Regions from separate parts of the Brevibacterium sp. FME37 genome, predicted to be linked through region 4. Evidence: riboswitches for the same ligand, from Rfam matches in the RefSeq annotation. Region 4 holds a riboswitch; each other region holds the start of a gene.

Region 1 (4,735 bases), on a different contig from region 4:
CTCATTCCCGGTCTCCAGTCGTGGGCCGACACCGAGTTCCTCGGACTCTCCGGGCTGGGCTGGTTCTCGTTCACGCTGCTCTGGATCGTCCAGGTCATCATCGTCAGCTACGGCATGGAGATGATCCGAAAATACGAGGCGATCGCCGGACCGATCATCCTCGTCACCTTCGTCTTACTGGCCATCTGGATGCTCTCCCGCGTCGACTTCTCCATCTCCTGGGCCAGAGAGGACGCCCTGTCCGGGTGGCCGATGTGGATGCACATCCTCGGCGGTGGGTCCCTGTGGGTCGCGATCTACGGCACCTTCGTCCTCAACTTCTCCGACTTCACCCGCGCTGCGAAGAAGAAGGGATCGATCGTCGTCGGCAACTTCTGGGGCATCCCGATCAACATGCTCGTCTTCGGCCTCGTCGTGATCTCCCTGGCCGGAGCTCAGTACAAGATCGACGGCACGGTCATCACCTCACCGGCCGACATCGTGCAGACCATCGGCAACCCGATTCTGCTGGCGCTGGCCTCCCTGGCGCTGCTCATCCTCACCGTCGCGGTCAACCTCATGGCCAACTTCGTCGCCCCGACCTACGCATTGACGAACATGTTCCCCCGTCACCTCAACTTCCGCAGTGCGGCAATCATCAGCGCGGTCATCGGCTTCGTCATCCTGCCATGGAACCTCTATGACTCACCTGTCGTCATCGTGTACTTCCTGGGCGGACTCGGCGCCCTGCTGGGACCCCTGTTCGGCGTCATCATGGTCGACTACTGGGTGATCCGGAAGACGAAGGTCAACGTTCCCCAGCTCTACACCGAGGCGGGCGACGGCGAGTACTTCTATCACCGCGGAATCAACTGGCGCGCCATCGGTGCCTTCATCCCGGCTTCCCTCATCTCCCTCGTATTCGCCCTGGTTCCCGCATTCGCAGGACTCTCCGAATTCTCCTGGTTCAGCGGGGCAGGCATCGCGGCGATCATCTACTTCATCATCGCCCGCCGGAACTTCACGTTCCGCGAGGTCGACGGCGAAGAGATCGCCGTCCCCACCACACACTGATTGAGAGCTCATCGTGAAAATCCTCGTCGTCAACGTGAATACAACCGAGTCGATGACCGAGTCCATCGCCCGTGCGGCACGGGAGGTCGCCTCGGCGGACACCGAGATCGTCGCGCTGACCCCCAGCTTCGGAGCGGAGTCCTGCGAGGGCAATGTCGAAAGCTATCTCGCGGCGCTGGGGGTCATGGACGCGGTGATGAAATACCCGGGGGACTTCGATGCCGTCATTCAGGCAGGCTACGGCGAACACGGCCGCGAAGGTCTGCAGGAACTCCTCGACGTTCCCGTCATCGACATCACCGAGGCAGGGGCGGCCCTGGCCATGTTCCTCGGCCACAGGTACGCGGTCGTCACGACGCTTGATCGCACGGTTCCCCTCATTGAGGACAGACTCCTCCTGGCCGGGCTGAACGCTCACTGCACCTCGGTGAGGGCCTCCGGGATGGCCGTGCTGGAGCTGGAGAATCAGCCCGAGCGTGCCGTGGGGGCGATCGCTGATCAAGCCGCCGAGGCGGTCGAACGGGATCGTGCCGAGGCCATCGTCCTCGGGTGTGGAGGAATGGCAGACCTCAAGCGGGTCGTCGTCGAACGCTGCGATGTTCCCGTCGTCGACGGCGTCACCGCCGCGGTGAAGCTGGCCGAATCATTGGTGGGGCTGGGACTGACAACCTCGAAGGTCCGTACCTACGCCCCTGCCCGTCCCAAGCAGCTGAATGGGTGGCCCTTCAACGCTGCCTGAGCTCAGTCCTCGACCGACTCTGCTTCTTCGTCGACGGCCCGGGCGAGGCGATCCTTGTGCTTGTCATGCTGATCCTGACTGGTCCCGAGATGTCGGGCAGCCAGATCCCTGACCTTCGTCTGGTCCCGATGGGCGATCGCGTCATAGAGCTCGGCGTGTTCCGTGGCAACGAAGTCAAGGTCGTCGTGTTGGCTGAGCTGCCAGCGCATGCGTGAATCGAGGAGCTCACCTATCTCGGTGAGCAGACGGTTGCCGGACAGCTCGGTGACGATCGCGTGGAAGTCCGCGGCCGAGCGATGGGCACCGACCACGTCCCCTGCCTTTGATTGCTCCTTGCCCTTGGCCAAGGTGGCCTCGAGCCTCGCCAGGCCCTCCCGATTGTGACGCTGCGCGGCGAGTTCGAAGGACAGAATGTCAAAGACTGCGCGCACTTCATTCAGGTCGGCTATGTCGCTGGGGGAGAACTCACGCACCGTCGACCAGGTGTTCGGCCGATTCGCCACCAGCCCCTCGGAGGCCAGCTGTTTGAGGGCTTCACGGATCGGCACACGACTGACCCCGAGCTCCGTGGCCAGATTCCGCTCCACCAGTTTGCTGCCGGGCAGGCGCACACCGTCGATGATCTCGTTGCGCAGCACCTCGGTGACTCGAACGGTTTCAGAGCGCCGCACGGTTTCAGAGCGTGGATCGTCATTGTTCTTCACGAGGCCATTCTCTCATTCTTCGTCCCTGCGATCGGTCTGCTAGGGTGCTTGGCAGTGACACGGGGTGCCTGCAAGAGGCTGAGATGACACCCGTCGAACCTGATCCGGTCAGTACCGGCGAAGGGATTGTCCGCAGCAGAGACTGCGAACCGCGGAGGTGGCTCCTCGACTGCGGCTGCGCACCGTCGGTCTTCGGTGTTCCTTCGCCTCGAGCAGAAGGACACAGATATGACGAAGACGTACCAATCTGAGAACGCCGTGGACACACCTGCCTCGGCGCCGGCGATCAAGGACCAGATCGTCCTCATCACCGGCGGCGCGCGTGGACTCGGCCGCAGCCTGACCACGGCATTCCTGCGGGCCGGCTCCAAAGTCGTCATCAACTATCTCACCAGCAAGGATGCTGCAGAAAGCATCGTCGCCGAGCATCCCTCGCAGGCAGTGGCCATTCGGGCCGACGTCTGTGAAGCGGATCAGGTAGAGGAGCTCTTCGCCTTGTCGGAGGCACACTTCGGCGCCCCGGTCTCCACCGTGGTCAACAACGCCCTCGTCGACTTCTCCTTCAACGGCGACGCTCGCTCCCACGCTCACGAGATCACGGTCGAGGACCTCGGTCGGCAGTTCTTCGGTGCAGTGGGAGCGGCGACGAGGACGACGCAGGCGGCGCTGGCCGGATTCGACCGACTCGGCTCGGGGCGGATCATCAACATCGGCTCCAACCTATTCCAGAATCCCGTCGTGCCCTACCACGACTACACCGCAGCCAAGGCCGCGTTACTGTCACTGACCAGGACCTTCGCCGTCGATCTCGGCCCACGGGCGATTACGGTGAACATGATCAGCGGTGGGCTGCTGCGCACTACCGACGCGAGTTCGGCCACCCCCGAGGCGGTCTTCGACGCGATTGCGCAGGGCACACCCCTGCAGCGGGTGACGACGCCGGAGGAATTCGCAGACACCGCACTCTTCTTCGCCTCACCCTGGGCCCGCGGGGTGACAGGGCAGAACCTCGTCGTCGATGGCGGACTGGTGAAGAACTGATGAGCCCTGCAGACATGAGCACCACGCCTACGACCGGCGCTGCACAGCGCAGTCGACGCGATGTCCACCTCAACCTCTTCGCCCACGGCTGCGGGCACCATTCGGCTGCGTGGCGAGCCCCAGAATCACCCGTCGAACGTCTGGGCGACATCACCTACTGGGAGGAACTCGCCGTCACCGCCGAACGCGGATGCTTCGACGCGTTCTTCCTCGCCGACGGACAGTCGGCGGGACTCGGCGGACTGGGCAAGGGTCCGCGCTGGTTCCTCGAGCCCCTGACCACCCTCACCGCACTTTCCCGGGCCACGGAGCACATCGGCGTGATCTGCACGGTGTCCGCGACGTTCTGGGATCCGTTTCACGCCGCGCGGATCCTGGCGAGCCTAGACCACATCTCTGGGGGCCGAGCAGGCGTGAACATCGTCACCTCGATGACCGATGCAGAGGCCCGCAATCACGGGATGGAGCGCCTGCCCGATCACGATGAGCGCTATGGGAGGGCCGAGGAATTCACCGCCGTGCTCAGAGAACTTTGGGACTCCTGGCCGGCAGAGGCGATCAAAGCCGATCGCAGCGGATCCTATGCCGATGAGGAGGCGCTGCAAACGATCGACCACACGGGCGAGCACTTCGCAGTCGCCGGCCCGCTCAACATCCCTCGCCTGCCGCAGGGTCGACCCGTCGTCGTCCAGGCCGGTGCCTCCGCACCGGGACGCGAACTCGCAGCCAGATTCGCAGACGGCATCTACGCCGTGGCCTGGGACTTCGAGTCGGCCTTCGAATACCGGCAGGACATCCTCTCCAGAGCGAGATCCCACGGGCGGGAGGCTGAGGAGATCACCATTATGCCGGGACTCGTCACCTACGTGGCGAAGACCGAGGACGAGGCCAAAGAGCAGCAGCACCGGCTCAACTCGCTCCTGCCTATCGACGACTCCCTGCGACAGCTGTCGTTCTTCATCGGTCAGGACGCCTACGACTGGGACCTCGACTCTCCGGTGCCCGAGCTGCCACCGCTCGAGGAATTCACCGGACCGCAGGGGCGCTATGCCACGGTGCTGCGGATCATCGAGACCACCAGGCCGACGGTGCGGGAACTGCTCGGCTATCTTGGCGCCGGTGGCGGGCACGCGACGTTCGTCGGGACACCTGAGCAGATTGCCGACGAAATTCTGCGTTGGATCGATGGTGGCGCGGC
Region 2 (4,735 bases), on a different contig from region 4:
CGGCCGAGCAGATGTCATGGGTGATGCCAGGGGCCAGGCCCAGGTCGAGGGTGCGTGCGCCGCCGCCGATGGTGGACTGGGCTTCATAGACCTCCACAGACAGGCCCGCCCGAGCCATGGTGACCGCGGCGGCCATGCCATTGGGCCCGGATCCGACGACAACCGCATCTACCTGGGGATTGCTCATGGGTTCATTCTAGGGGAGAGGACTGACACGACCAGGGCGAGGACCGGCATGAGCAGGGGCGAGCGGTGGACTTTCTCTTGCATCGAACATCCCAGGTACCCCCATGGCTCGCCAAGCTTTCAGGCGTAGCCTCAAAGTACATCGCGAGTTGCGCAGACGGCGTCGACGGTGATCAGGATCGAAGGTGATCGGCGATGAGCACATTGAACATACGGGAGCGTCGGGGGACGCTGCCGACTCGGCTGGTGAAGACAGCCGGCTTCTTCCTCGCTTTCAGCATGGTGGCATTCGCCGCTGTGAATATTCTGGCGAACATGTTCCAGCACACTTTCGTCATGATCGTCGAAACGGTGATTGTCGGAGTGCCATTCCTCATCGCAGTAGGCTGCGCCGTCGCTGCGATCGTTGCGAAGATCGTCAAGCACAATCAGCATGCCCCTGTGTGAGGCAGATGGTGCGTTGCCTGCCCCTTTCTAGTTCTCGGCTACTGAGTTATCGGTGGCCCTGCTCGTGCGGCAAGGCGGGGGTGTGCCAGATCCTCGTTGTCGAGGACCCATGTCGCCATCTCCCACGGCGAGCATTGTGCGAAATAGAGCCGCTGCCCGCCGACATAGCGATGGTTGGACTCTGCCTCGGGATCAGGATCGTACTGCCCGGAAAAGCGCTCGTTCCCGCGCGGAACAGAGACCGCGAAAGGTACCTGCACCCAAATGCTGGCGTCCCACAACTCACGGAGCTCAGGCCGATGGAGGAAGATGCCATCCACGAGAAGGACGCAATCCTGTGGCAAGTCGAGACTGGAATGTGCACTCTCGATACTGGCATCGGCAACAACATCCCAAACGGCTGTGACAACAGGCAGCCCCTGCTTGAACGCAGTCGCGACTGACCGCTTGAGCGCTGGGTAGTCGTAGGAGTCACGGTAGAACGACTCGGGTCCTCGCCCCCTCGCATACCGGGTCGAACGTGGGTGATGGAAGCCGTCGATGCTCAGCGAAGCAACAGAGCGGAGCCCATCCTGGGCAGCCAGCCGAACAAGCTCCCCGGCGAGAACGGTCTTGCCCGCTCCGTCGACCCCGTCGACGGCGATGAGGCTCCGCCCACCAGAATTGATCTCGCGGATCTGTGCAAGCAGCTGCCGCAGAACCGCACGACGGGTACTCACCTGGTGCCGCCCTCAGTCGAGCACATGGGCCTCCTCGAAGAACGCCAACTCCACATCAACCGTCCGCTGCCAGAGGCGCGCCAGCCGGGCCCGGGCCGTGGCGGATTCAGCCTCGTCGCCGGTGGGAAACACCCTCTCAAGTTCGTCGACGAGGAACTGCACCCAGGCACGGAAGTCCACACCATGATGCAGCTCGATCCATCCGGTGTGAACGTGGCGACGGGGCATCGGCTGCTCGCGCTCGCCCCAGTCGAGGTAGAGCCATTCGGCGATGACGAGCACGACGAGCAGGTCCGGGTAAGAGGCAGAAACGACCGCGTCATACATGATGGTGCGAAACCGCGCGGTCGGATCGGTCAGCACCGGATCGTCGTATTCATCGGCACTGGCACCCACCTCGGCGAAGGCCCGAAGGAAGTAGGAATTCTCATCTGCTTCGAGGAATCCGAGCTGTTTGGAAAACCGGAGTTTGGGGCCGATGCCATCGGCGTGGGCGACGCAGGCGCCGAGCATCGACAGGAACGATTCGAAGAACTGATAGTCCTGAATCAGATACTTCTTCATCACGGAATCGTCGAGGGTCCCGGCGAACAGTTCCTTAACGAACCTGTGCCCGACCGCGGCGTCCCAGGTGGGAGCGGTCGCCGCTCTCAATGTCGCCACCGGCCCGCCTGGGTTCAGGTGAATACTGGTGCTGGTCTGCTGTGGGACGTCGTTCATCCTTGTCATCTCTCACTTCCTCCGCCGGTGCTCACCGGATCAGGTTCGAAGGGTCTGCTTGCGCACTCTCAGCACCGGTCTCGTCGGCGCTCCCCTGTGGTGTTTCGAGCCTAGCACCGGCGAAGCACCTGTGCCCTTCACCGTGACACCGGTGGCGCGTAGACTTCCAGCATGGCAATCGCAAAGCAGCCCGTCGTCGTTCTCGACGCCCCTGACGCACGCGAACTCGCGGAGTTCTACGGTCAACTCCTCGACTGGCAGGTCAGAGTCGATGACGACGGCACCTGGGCAGAGATCACATCAGATTCCTGGCCGCCGATCTGCTTCCAGCAGGTCGAGGACTATCACGCCCCCAGCTGGCCGAGCCAGGCCCACCCACAGCAGATGCACCTCGACGTCGTCGTCGATGACCTTGATGTCGCCGAGGCAGCAGTGGTCGAACTCGGTGCAGGGAAGGCAGTTGACCAGCCAGGCGAGACCTTCCGCGTCTTCCTCGACCCGGCAGGTCACCCGTTCTGCATCGTTCTGAACTGAGGTTGTCACCAGGGTGGGCCGCCCCTGGGTGCGCTCGCCCTCTGGGTGTTTCAGACCCTGAGGAGACAGCACCGGCTCAGGTCGCTTCGGTCTCCTGGTTGAGCTCTTCTGCCAAGTCCTCGGCCTCTTCCTCCGAAGCCGCCGACGGAGTCGATCCCCACAGCGGACGACCATTGCTCTCTTCCACGAAATGGATCGCAACGAGTCCGATGATTCCCGCGGCCACGAGGTAGATCGCCGGCCACATGAGGAAGCCGGTGGCGCTGATGAGGCTGGTCATCACGACCGAGGTGGTGCCGCCGAACAGTGAGATCGAGATGTTGAAGGCGATCGCCAGCGCACCTGCTCGCACCATCGTCGGGAACAGGGAAGGCAGCGTCGAGGGCATCGTCGCGCTGAAGCAGATGAGGCTGAGCCCCATGATCAGCAGACCGAGGAACACGATGATGTCGCTATGACCGCGGATGAGCATCAGAGACGGGAATGAGAGCACGATGAGTGAGATCGATCCCGCGCGCACAACTGCCTTGCGGCCCACCCGATCAGAGACCTTGCCGATGACCGGAATCAGTCCGAGACAGACCGCCATAACGAGGATCTGCAGAATCTGGGACGTGAGTTCTGAGACCCCGCCGCTGCCCTGAATGTCTTGGACCATCGGGAAGTAGAGGGGAATGAATGAGGTCAACATGTAGTTCGTGACGTTCCACGCCAGGACCAGACCGCAGCAGGCCAGAAGGTTGGGCCACAGCGCGAAGATCTTCTTGAACTCGCCCTTCGTGCGGTTGCTGGATTCTTCCTGTTCGGAGAGCTTCTCCATCTCTTTGTATGCCGGGGTGTCGGCGAGTTTCGTCCGCAGGTAGACGCCGACGAAACCCAACGGCAGGGCGACGAAGAAGGGAATGCGCCAGCCCCAGGTCTCCAGGAAGCCTGTGGTGGATACGGCCTGCATGATCGTGGCAACCAGAGCGCCGAGGACGTAGCCGGTGAAGGTACCGACCTCGAGCAGGCTGCCGAGGAATCCTCGGCGCCGATCCGGTGCGTATTCGGCGATGAACGTCATCGCGTTGCTGTACTCGCCGCCGGTGGAGAATCCCTGCAGGAGTCGGCAGGCAAGCAGAAGGAAAGGCGCCCACAGACCGATCGTCGCATAGTCAGGGATCACGCCGATGAGGAAGGTGCCGGCTGCCATCATGATCATCGTCATCGCCAGGACCTTGTTGCGGCCGATCCTGTCCGCCAAGGGGCCGAAGAACATTCCGCCGAGCGGGCGGACAAGGAAGGCGACTGCAAAGAGCCCGGCCACGATGACATGGCCGATGGGGCCGGAGTCCTTGGGGAGGAAGATGCCCTCGATGACGACGGCGAGGTAGCCATAGACGCCGAAGTCGTACCACTCGGTGACGTTTCCGATCGCTGCTGCTCCGATGGCACGTTTCGTGACATCGGGTTTCGTCACGGTGATCTCTTCTGGGCGCCAGCGCTTGCGGACGTTGTCTGGTCCGAACATGTTTTTCCCTTCCGATTGCCGGGGGAGAGACACACGAGAACTGCTGTTCAGGGCACTTGAGAATCACGCGGAGGAAACCCCGGCGTGCCTCTCTTCTGTATGGGTGATGTTTCCGCTGTATCTGTTCGCAACCCGATCGTTATGGGCAAAACGCACGTTCCAAGGCTAGTCCTCTGCGCTCACTTGGCAAGTGGTGCGCCGCGACTACAGTGATCACATGCGCGTGATCACTTCATTCGACGACCTCGAACCGGTTCCCTGGGCCAATGGCGCGGGGGAGACGACCGAGCTCGTCTCGCTCACCGATTCGCAGGTCCTGACACCGGCCCTTCGGCGCTGGCGCCTGAGCATCGCGCGTCTGGACCGTCCGGCTGAGTTCTCGCTTCTGCCCGGCATGGCGCGCACCTTTCTTCCCACCGGCGCCGAGGTGGTCCTTGAGATCGACGGTCACAGGCACCCGGTGACGCCGGCCGAGCCCGCACTATTCCGTGGTGAGCAGAAGGTGTCCCTCGTCGGATTGGGCACCCCGTGCTTCGCGCTCAATCTTATGGTCGAGATGAACAAGAGGCTCGGCTCAGGTCAGCGTGGACTGGAGCTGTCGACGCGATTCACCGGCACC
Region 3 (4,735 bases), on a different contig from region 4:
TGATTGCAGTGGTGCCCAGCACCCCGCGAGCTGTGAAGGTCTTGAGATCTGCGTGGATGCCGGCTCCCCCGCTGGGGTCGGTGCCGGCAACGGACAGCGCAATAGGTGGTCGGGTGGTCACTGAGTTGCCTCCGCCTGGCCATCGCCGAATTCTGCGAGAAGCTGCCTTGCCGCGGCACGTGGGTCCTGGGCACGGCAGATCGCGGAGACCACGCAGATACCGATCAGGCCCCGACCTCGCAATTCGGCAGCACGCACGGTGCTGATCCCACCGATGGCAACAGCAGGCAACCCTGCCAGATCCACAAGCTCGCTGAGGCGGTCGGGACCGATCCCGTCGGGTGCGTCGGTCTTCGTCGTGGTGTCGTAGACGGGCCCGATTCCGACGAGGTCGACGACTCCCGATTCCCGGGCAGCAGAGAATTCGGCACCGTTGGCCGCGGAGAGCCCGATGAGGGTTTCTGGACCGACGAGTTCGCGCACTTCCTCGACAGGTGTGTCTGATTGCCCGACGTGGATGTCGACGTGCACGCCCTCGGCAAGGAGCCGTTGGGCGACGGCGACGCGGTCATTGAGGACGACGGGTACGCGACGGTTTGTATCGGCTGTTGCGCTGCCGACGGCGGCGATGACCTCGCGTGCCAGGGTGTAGAAGGCGTCATCGTCGATGTCCTTGTCCCGGACCTGAACGATCCCGACTCCCCCGGCAACTGCCTCGCGGACGGTTTCAGCGACACTGCGTCCGGTCTCCCGGCACTGAACCGAGTCGGTGACGAGGTAGAGCCGAGTGTCGATGCCCGCCAGACGGGAGTTTGCTTCGTAGTTGGCTTCGTAGCTGGCTTCGCTCATGACTGTGATCCTTCAAAGGTGTCGGCCTCGATCTGTGCGCCCGCCAGCTGCTTCGCGTCGAGCGTGTACAGCGCGTCGAGGAAGTTCACCGAATAGCTGCCGGGGCCCTTGGCACCAGTTGCAGCTCTTTCACCGGCAACCTTGAAGTGCGCATGGGCGGCGATCACAGCATCGAACCTCGCCGAGGCGGTCGTTGCTCCGACGAGGTACGCGGCGGTGACTGCGCCGAGTGAACACCCGGTGCCGATGACCAGCGGCATATAAGAGTGGCCCCCGTCGAGGCGGGCGACATGATCGACTCCGTCGATATGGGCGACGATCGCGTCCCTGGGTCCTGAGACCGCGACGATGGCTCCGGTCGACCGCGCCAGTTCGGCAGCGGCAGGAATCACAGCATCCACCTCGTCGGTGGAGTCGACGCCTCGACCGCCCAACCCGACTCCGGCCAAGGCCGCGATCTCGGAGGCGTTTCCGCGAATCGCGGTGGGTCCCGAGGCTGCGGCACGGCGGATTCGCGTGGTCCGAAAATCGACGGCTCCGATGCTCACCGGGTCAAGAACCCACGGCTTGGAGTCTTCGTTGGCTGCGTCGATGGCGGCATCGGCGGCAAGGAACTGCTGGTTCGTGGCGGTTCCGAAGTTGACCAGCAGTCCGCTGGCGATGCGCGTGAACTGTGCAGCATCGGCCTCGTGGTCGAGCATCGCCGGTGCGGCGCCGATGGCCAGAAGCACGTTGGCGCTGAATTGCTGCACGACGGTGTTCGTGATGCATTGGATAAGTGGATTGCTCGCACGCATATGCTCGTGCGCAGAACGCAGGTCGAAGTCAACCATGACGATCCCTTCGCTAGTATGGCCCAGATCAGGTTCGATGGGTGTTCTCTCAGCCGCGCTTCATGTTCACGAGGCACCCCATGTCATTGGCTTCGACTGTATCAGCACGACAGAGGCGGAGCGAGCTGGAAGGCTCGCCCCGCCTCCCTGCAACTGGGTCTACCCAACGAAGACTCATCGAGCGGACTACTTAGCATTGACCGGCGACTTTGTAACGTCGCCGGTCAATGCTAAGTGGTCCGCTCGGTGCGGGTGGCATCAACCTCGTCCGACGTACCTCTGTCCGCGGCGGCTGAGGGCATCGATGACAACAGCAGCGAGAAGGACGAGTGCGGTGATGATCAGCTGGGCATCGGAGTTGAAACCGATGAGATAGAGACCGTTGTTGATCGCACCGACGACCAGTGCACCGAGCACTGCAGCCCAGGCTGTGCCGCGTCCACCGAACAACGAGGTGCCGCCGATGACTGCCGCAGCGATCGCATTGAGCAGATCCTGCGTGGTCACCAACGTCGAACCCGCGTTCGAGTTGACACCTGCCTTGATGAAGCCGAAAAGAGCTGCGAGGGTACCGGCGGCCATGAAAACGCTGATTCTCACCCACGTCACCTGGATGCCTGCACGCCTGGCTGCCTCGACCTTGCCGCCGACAGCGTAGATCGATCTTCCGTAGCGGGTTTTGCGCAGTACTAGGTCAATGGAAATCGCAATGACCAGCATGAGCAAGAAGGGCAACACAAGGCCGAAGTCCTGGTTGACGAGGATGAGGAAGCCAAACACGATCACTGCCAGCAGCACGATGCGCACTGTCACCGAGGTCCAGCTAGGGTTGTCGAGTCCTGCCGCTTGGCGACGCAGTTTCGACGAGACGATACCTGCTCCGAAGCCGATCACCGCGACTGCGCCGAACACATAAGCCCACATCGCCGGAAAGTAGAAGTTCGCAAAGTCAAAGGCGAATGTACCAGACATCGACAGATTCTTCTGCACACCCAGCGTCGTCAGAGTCAGTCCGGTGAAAGCCAACAATCCAGCCAGGGTGACAACGAAGGCCGGGATGCCGACCACCGCAAAGAACCACCCCTGGATCGCTCCGACAACCAGACCCAACACCAGCATGATGACGAGTGCGATCAGAGGCGGAACTCCTTGTCTGACGACAAGGACTCCCAGCAGTGACGCTGCGAGCCCACCCAACTGCGCCAATGACAGATCGATCTCGCCAAGCAACAGAATCAAGTTGATGCCCAGAGCGAGAATCGCAATGTAGGCAACCGTTGATGAGAGATTGACGAGGTTGGCGGGAGAGAGGAACTTGTCGTTCGCTGATTGGAACACGATGATGATGACGACAAGGGCAATGATCACCGGAAGCGAACCGAGTTGGCCCTCCTTGACGCGTCGTAGGAAGGTCGAGAAGAATCCCTCGTGCGAAAGCCGAGAGTCCGTGATGAATGAGTTGCGGGTCATCGGCGCTCTCCCCTTCGCGTGGCCCTTTGGGTCACGACATTGTCGCTGGCACCGGTGATCGCTGCCACAAGCACGTCCGTGCGTTCGTCACCGGGGAAGTCACCGGCATCCTTGCCCAGGCGCAGCACGTGTACACGGTCAGCCACAGCCTGAACATCAGCCATGTTGTGACTGACCAACAGCACCCCGAGGTCTCGTTCACGCAGACGCTCGATGAGATTGAGGACCTCCGCGGTCTGTGCGACGCCGAGCGCTGCCGTCGGCTCGTCCAGCATCACGATCGAAGGATCGCCGAGGAGGGACCTGGCGATCGCAACAGTCTGACGTTGTCCGCCGGAGAGCGCAGCGATGGGCACCCTCACGCTTGGTATTTTCGCCGAGAGACTGCGCAACAGCTCCCAAGATTTCGCCTCCATGGCCACCTCGTCGAGGACACCACCGCGTGTAGCCTCGTGTCCGAGGAAGAGGTTGGCCACCACGTCGAGATTTTCGCACAGGGAAAGATCCTGGAAAACCGTGGCGACACCGGCCGTTTGTGCATCCTTCGGCGACGCGAACTTCTGAGAGGTCCCGTTCATGATGATCTCACCTTCGTCGCAGCCATGGACTCCGGCAATGACCTTGATAAGAGTCGACTTGCCGGCGCCGTTGTCGCCGACGAGTCCGACGACCTCGCCGCGGCCGATGGTGAGGTTGATATCGGTCAGCGCCTGGACCGCACCGAATCGTTTGTTGATCCCGCGCAGCTCGAGGACTGGATCGGCGCCGGGCTCCGGCACCCGCTGCTGCGCGGGCGCCGGATCGTTGGGTTGAGAATTCATATGTTCCTACTCGCCGATTTCTACTTGACGCCGTAGTCGCTGCAGAGCTTCTTCACGTCTCCGGTGCAGATGTCTTCAGCCTTGATCTGATCACCGACGATGTCCTTCACATTGTCTTTTGTGACGACCTTGGCCTCGACGAAGTCCGTCGGTGTGTCTTTGTAAGTCGTTGACCCTTCTGGCTTCTCGCCGCCTGCCAGCGCGACTGCTGCTTTCGCAGCGAACTCGGCCTGGGGTGGGATCGCCTTGTAGATCGTGGCGTACTGATCGCCTCTGAGGATGTTCTGCAGGCCGTCGACTTCAGCGTCCTGTCCTGTGATGACAGGCTTGACTTTGGCCTTCTTCGTGGCGGCGATGACTCCGCCGGCGGTGCCGTCGTTGGCTGAGTAGATGGCGATCGGGTCCTTGTCGGCAGTCTGCAGCTGACCTTCGACCCATTGGCGGGCGTCTCCCGGGTCCCAGTCAAGGGCATCGTGGCTTTCGGTGATGTCAGCACCGCCCTTCTTCAGGGTCTCCTCGGCGCCGGCTTTGAAGTCAGCGGCGTTCGGGTCCTTAGGATCACCGTTGACCATCCAGACCGGGCCCGACTTCGGGTCCTTGTCTTCGGCCTTGAGTCCGTCGAGGACGGCTTGTCCCTGGAGGTTGCCGATCTTCTTGTTGTCGAACGAGGTGTAGTAGTCCGCGTCTTTGAAGAACCGGTCGTATGCGATTACCGGGATCTTCTTGGCTTTGGCCTTCGACAGAGCCGAAGACACGGCCGAA
Region 4 (4,735 bases):
TCGACATCAAGATACTTTACCCGACTCCAACGAAGAACCACCACCCGGTCCCACCCATCGGAACTCTCGAGCGCGCCGGTGAACTGTGACACAATTGAGCCATGACGCGCACTGCTCTGGACTTCGACGAGAACTGGTTCGATGATGCCGAGTTCGCTCAGCTGCGACGGCGACTGCCCATCCCCTATGTCAACGCGATCCCTGTCCGGGTGGGCGAGTCCGGAGACGTCGAACGGATCGGGCTGCTGCTGCGCAGCCTGGACGACGGAACCCTGGGCCGAGAGGTCGTCGGCGGACGCATTCGCTTTCATGAGAGCATCCGTGCGGCGCTGATGCGCCACGCGGAGAACGACCTCGGCCCGATGGCGCTGCCGGTGATTCCGCCCGCGATCGCACCCTTCCACATCGCCGAGTACTTCCCCACCGAGGGATCCTCGCTCCTCCACGACCCTCGCCAACATGCGATCTCGATGTGCTTCATCCTCGAAGTCCGCGGTGAGTGCACTCCCCGCGCCGATGCACTGAGCCTCGACTGGCTGACCCCGGAAGAGACTCTGCGCTCCGATATCGTCGGCGAGATGTGCCACGGACAGGAGCACATCCTCCGCTACGCGCTTGCCCATATGGGCTTCGCGATCTGAGGCTTTCCTCTACATTCCGTAGAAGAATCTTGGTAGAATAGTCCTGACCAGAACGGTTCTGATGATCGGGGCCATCGTCCTCGTCAGGGTAGCGTCGGCCCCCTTTGGGAGGTCTGCTATGACTGCCGAGAAGCTCTCACCTGAACAGACATCGACGAAACTCGGAATCCTCGTCGGATACGACGGCTCAGAACTCGCCGTACGCGCACTCGAATACGGAGCAGCCGAAGCCGCCCGCCGCCGCATCGCGCTCACCGTGGTCTCCGCCTACACCGTGCCCACGATGATCTATCCGAACATTGCGTCCATGCCAGAGCACAATGAGCTCGAAGCTGCGCACCGAGGAGTCGAGAAGACCCTCACCGAGGCGGCCGAGCAGCTGAGCGCCCACCCGGGCCCTGTCTCCTACCGCGCCCAAGAAGGCGATGCCGCCGGCGTCCTGCGAGACCTGAGCGCTCACGCCCGGACGGTTGTCGTGGGGTCACGCGGTCGCGGCGGGTTCATGGGACGGATCCTCGGTTCGGTGTCCACGGCTCTGCCCGCGCACTCGCACTGCCCGACGATAGTCATTCCCGGCCACCACTCAGATTCGAATTCAGGTGCGGTCGTCGTCGCCGTCGATGGCTCCGAGTTCGGCCGGATGGCCATGTTCAGCGCAGCCGAGGTGGCTGCTTCACGAGGAGCAGCCCTCGAGATCGTCTCCGTCCTGCCCTCTGGAGATGAATGGCTCTACTGGTATCCCGAGCTCGAGCTGAGCTCCGAGGTCACCGGCCGAAGAAGATTGGAGCTCGAGACCGCGCTTGAGACCGAGGTCGCGACGGTGACACAGCAGTTCACCGATCTGCGAGTGAGTGCAACGGTGCCGACCGGAGATCCTGCAGAGGTGCTCGGCGAAGCCTCGCGGACCGCGCAGCTGACCGTCCTGGGCACTCGCGGCCGCGGAGCAATCCGAAGCGCCATTCTGGGTTCCACCTCACGCAGAGTCCTCCACCATGCCGAGGGTCCGGTCATGGTCGTCCCGAGCTGAGTCCCGTCCTACCTGCTGTACAGTGGTTGCCACGACAGGGGAGCGCCGAAATGGGTGCTGAGAGTGCAGATGAAGCTGCAGACCCTCGAACCTGATGCGGCTAGCACCGCCGAAGGAAGTCGAGACTCTTCTACCCCTCCTTGATATGAGGAGGCACAATGCCAGAAACAACCGCGCCGCAATCCACTGCGAAGACCGCACGAGCCTATTCCCAAGCACCGGCGTCGAAGCAGTGGAGGGTCGTCGACTACGTCGTCACCGCTGTGCTCGGAATCGGCGTCGGACTCATCTTCTGGGTCTTGGCCCTGAGTTGGAAGGTCCTCGAACTCGGGTTCCAGGCCTTTCCACCCTCGATCGGCCTCATCGCCGGCCTGTGGGTTCTCGCCGGTCCACTGGCCGGGGCCATCATCCGCAAACCAGGTGCCGCCCTTCTGTGCGAGCTGATCGCCGCCATCGTCGAAGCGGTCCTCGGTTCCCACTTCGGAGCCACCGTCCTGCTCTCCGGGCTCGTCCAGGGCCTCGGCGCCGAGCTCATCTTCGCCGCCTTCGGCTATCGGAAGTTCAATCTGTGGGTCACGAGCCTGGCCGGATTGCTGGCGGCCGCGTTCATGTCCGTGAGCGAGAACATCATGTACAACGCCGAATGGCAGTTCGGCTTCCAGGCGGCCTACACGGTGTGCGCAATCATCTCCGGCGTCGTCATCTCCGGCATCGGCGCGTGGTTCGCCTACCGTGCGATCGCGAAGACCGGGGCACTGTCCTCCTTCGCCTCCGGCCGCCTGCGCTGATGGCTCTGCCGATTCGCGCCCAGGGGTTTTCGTGGCGCCATGCAGATCGTGACGAACCTGCGGTGGGCCCGCTCGATCTGCGCATCGATGCGGGTGAGAAGGTGCTTCTGCTCGGTCCCTCCGGGGCCGGCAAGACCACTCTCTTACATGCGATCGCCGGGGTTCTGCCTGCCGAGTCCGGTGAGGCCACCGGCCAGCTGCGCATCGGTGACCGGCCACCCGACCCTCGCCGAGGTGATGCCGGGCTGGTTCTGCAGGATCCCGATTCGCAGGTGATCTTCTCCCGCGCCGGTGACGATGTCGCCTTCGGCATGGAGAATCTGGGGCTGCCCGCTGATGTCATCGAAGACCGGATCTCCACTTCGCTGGCGGCCTTGGGCCTCGATCTGCCCCACGACCATCCCACCGCGGCCCTGTCCGGAGGTCAGAAGCAGCGGCTGGCGCTGGCCGGAATCCATGCCATGGCACCGCAGGTGATCATCCTCGACGAGCCGACTGCGAACATCGATCCGGACTCGGCCGTCTCCGTTCGTGATGCTGTCCTCGGCACCCAGGCGGCCACCTCGGCGACGATGATCATCGTCGAACACCGGGTCGATCTGTGGCTCGATCATGTGGACACCGTGATCGTCCTGGGCCCAGATGGTCTGCTCACACAAGGCCCGCCGAGGCTGGTCTTCGGTGATCCGGAACTCGCAGAGGCGCTGATTGAGTGTGGAATCTGGGTGCCTGGGCGTGCGGGACCGTTGCGCACCGAATCCAGGCCGGACGGCGACCTCGTCCTCAGGACCGAACGACTCGACGTTGCTCGTCCGCGGGCGAAGGCTGCGGCCGCGGCTGGCCTCGATCTGTCCATCCGTACAGGTGAAGCAGTGGGCATCATCGGCGCCAATGGTGCCGGAAAATCAACGCTGGCACTGACCCTGGCCGGCCTCATTCCCGAGTTCGGTGGCGAGGTCAATGCGTTGGGTTCCCTACGCTCCGGGGCCAAGCATGCCAGGCCCTTCCGCTGGCCCTCAGCACTCCTGGCTCCTCGCATTGGGATGGTGTTCCAGGAGCCTGAGCATCAGTTCCTGCGCTCCAGCGTCGCCGAGGAGCTGGCGCTGGGTCCGCGTCTGGCCGGATGGTCAGCGGTCCAGGTTGAGGAGCGTGTCGCCGAACTGCTGCAGGCGCTGGGCCTTGAAAGTCTCGCTGATGCACATCCGCAGGGGCTCTCCGGTGGTGAGAAGCGGCGACTGTCGGTGGCGGCGATGATGGCTCCCCGCCCGCAGCTGCTCATCGTCGACGAGCCGACCTTCGGTCAGGACGCCCTGACCTGGGCAGGGCTGGTCGGGCAGTTCCTCGATGTCCTCGCACGCGGATCAACGGTGGTCGCCATCAGTCACGATCATGCCTTCCTCGAAGCGATCGGGGCCAGACGCGTCGTCCTCGGCGGTGCTCAGCGCAAGAAGCAGACATCCGGAGCTGGAGACACCCAGGAGGGGCGAGAGAATTGAGTGCACCAACACCGTCACCAGTCGCAGTTCATGATCCGGGTCAGCTCATTCCGCTTGTGCGCAGGACGGCGCTGGTCAGGTGCAATCCGCTGACGAAGATCGCTGTGGCGCTCATCCTCATGGTCGGGACTCTGCTGAGCATCGATGTGGTCTCGGCGGGAGTCGTCCTCGGATTCTGCCTGTTTGCGCTGCCGGCGACGGGGCTCGATCTGCGGGCTGCTCTCAAACGACTGTGGTTCCTGCCTCTCGGTGCGCTGTTGGCCGCGTGGGGTACGGCGATCTTGGCGGAGAAGACTGGTGAGGTGGTCATCGACGTCGGTCCGATCCTGATGACAACTGGCTCGTTGGAGGCTGCCACAGCGATCTTCCTGCGCGCCCTGGCTCTGGCGATTCCACTGATCGTGCTCGCCTCGACCATCGATCCCCGTGACTTAGCGGATGCGCTAGTCCAGCGGCTGCGTCTGCCCGAGGTGGTTGTCGTCTCGGTGCTGGCAGCCAGCAGACTGCTCGGTCTGCTCGTCAGCGAATGGCAGACCCTGGCGATGGCCAGACGGGCCAGGGGCATTGCCGGCGGTTCGATCGTCCGGCGCACGCGCAGTCTGTTCGCCGGCATCTTCGTGCTGCTGGTGCAGTCGATTCGTCGCGGCACCACCTTGGCGATGGCGATGGAGGGCCGTGCGTTCGGCCGTCCTGGGCGGACCTGGCGTCGAGCGTCGACCTTCGGCTCCGATGACCGTCTGGCGGTGGTGGTGTCTCTGGCAGTCTGTGCTCTTGCCATCGTGG

Evidence for each region. Region 4 has a riboswitch for thiamine pyrophosphate ahead of INT29_RS15265 (ECF transporter S component). Riboswitches for the same ligand answer to the same signal wherever they lie in the genome.
Region 1: linked by a shared signal. The riboswitch ahead of INT29_RS03775 (3-oxoacyl-ACP reductase) and the one ahead of INT29_RS15265 (ECF transporter S component) in region 4 are both predicted to bind thiamine pyrophosphate.
Region 2: linked by a shared signal. The riboswitch ahead of INT29_RS11460 (TenA family protein) and the one ahead of INT29_RS15265 (ECF transporter S component) in region 4 are both predicted to bind thiamine pyrophosphate.
Region 3: linked by a shared signal. The riboswitch ahead of thiM (hydroxyethylthiazole kinase) and the one ahead of INT29_RS15265 (ECF transporter S component) in region 4 are both predicted to bind thiamine pyrophosphate.

Annotation. Positions count from the first base shown of each region.
Region 1 covers NZ_JABUYE010000002.1:348,470-353,204, reverse strand. The annotation lists gene INT29_RS03790 (NCS1 family nucleobase:cation symporter-1) at 1-1,053, shown strand, start outside; gene INT29_RS03785 (aspartate/glutamate racemase family protein) at 1,067-1,792, shown strand; gene INT29_RS20555 (GntR family transcriptional regulator) at 1,795-2,496, opposite strand; TPP riboswitch at 2,547-2,640, shown strand; gene INT29_RS03775 (3-oxoacyl-ACP reductase) at 2,725-3,537, shown strand; gene INT29_RS03770 (LLM class flavin-dependent oxidoreductase) at 3,552-4,735, shown strand, end outside.
Region 2 covers NZ_JABUYE010000008.1:158,895-163,629, reverse strand. The annotation lists gene INT29_RS11475 (phytoene desaturase family protein) at 1-187, opposite strand, end outside; gene INT29_RS11470 (hypothetical protein) at 382-633, shown strand; gene INT29_RS11465 (uridine kinase) at 672-1,352, opposite strand; gene INT29_RS11460 (TenA family protein) at 1,365-2,081, opposite strand; TPP riboswitch at 2,072-2,178, opposite strand; gene INT29_RS11455 (VOC family protein) at 2,244-2,606, shown strand; gene INT29_RS11450 (MFS transporter) at 2,683-4,116, opposite strand; gene INT29_RS11445 (HutD family protein) at 4,334-4,735, shown strand, end outside.
Region 3 covers NZ_JABUYE010000024.1:32,690-37,424, reverse strand. The annotation lists gene thiD (bifunctional hydroxymethylpyrimidine kinase/phosphomethylpyrimidine kinase) at 1-121, opposite strand, end outside; gene thiE (thiamine phosphate synthase) at 118-849, opposite strand; gene thiM (hydroxyethylthiazole kinase) at 846-1,682, opposite strand; TPP riboswitch at 1,670-1,773, opposite strand; gene INT29_RS18885 (sugar ABC transporter permease) at 1,941-3,152, opposite strand; gene INT29_RS18880 (ATP-binding cassette domain-containing protein) at 3,149-3,973, opposite strand; gene INT29_RS18875 (substrate-binding domain-containing protein) at 3,994-4,735, opposite strand, start outside.
Region 4 covers NZ_JABUYE010000014.1:53,597-58,331, forward strand. The annotation lists gene INT29_RS15255 (DUF4916 domain-containing protein) at 102-641, shown strand; gene INT29_RS15260 (universal stress protein) at 760-1,668, shown strand; TPP riboswitch at 1,695-1,803, shown strand; gene INT29_RS15265 (ECF transporter S component) at 1,827-2,456, shown strand; gene INT29_RS15270 (ABC transporter ATP-binding protein) at 2,456-3,952, shown strand; gene INT29_RS15275 (energy-coupling factor transporter transmembrane component T family protein) at 3,949-4,735, shown strand, end outside.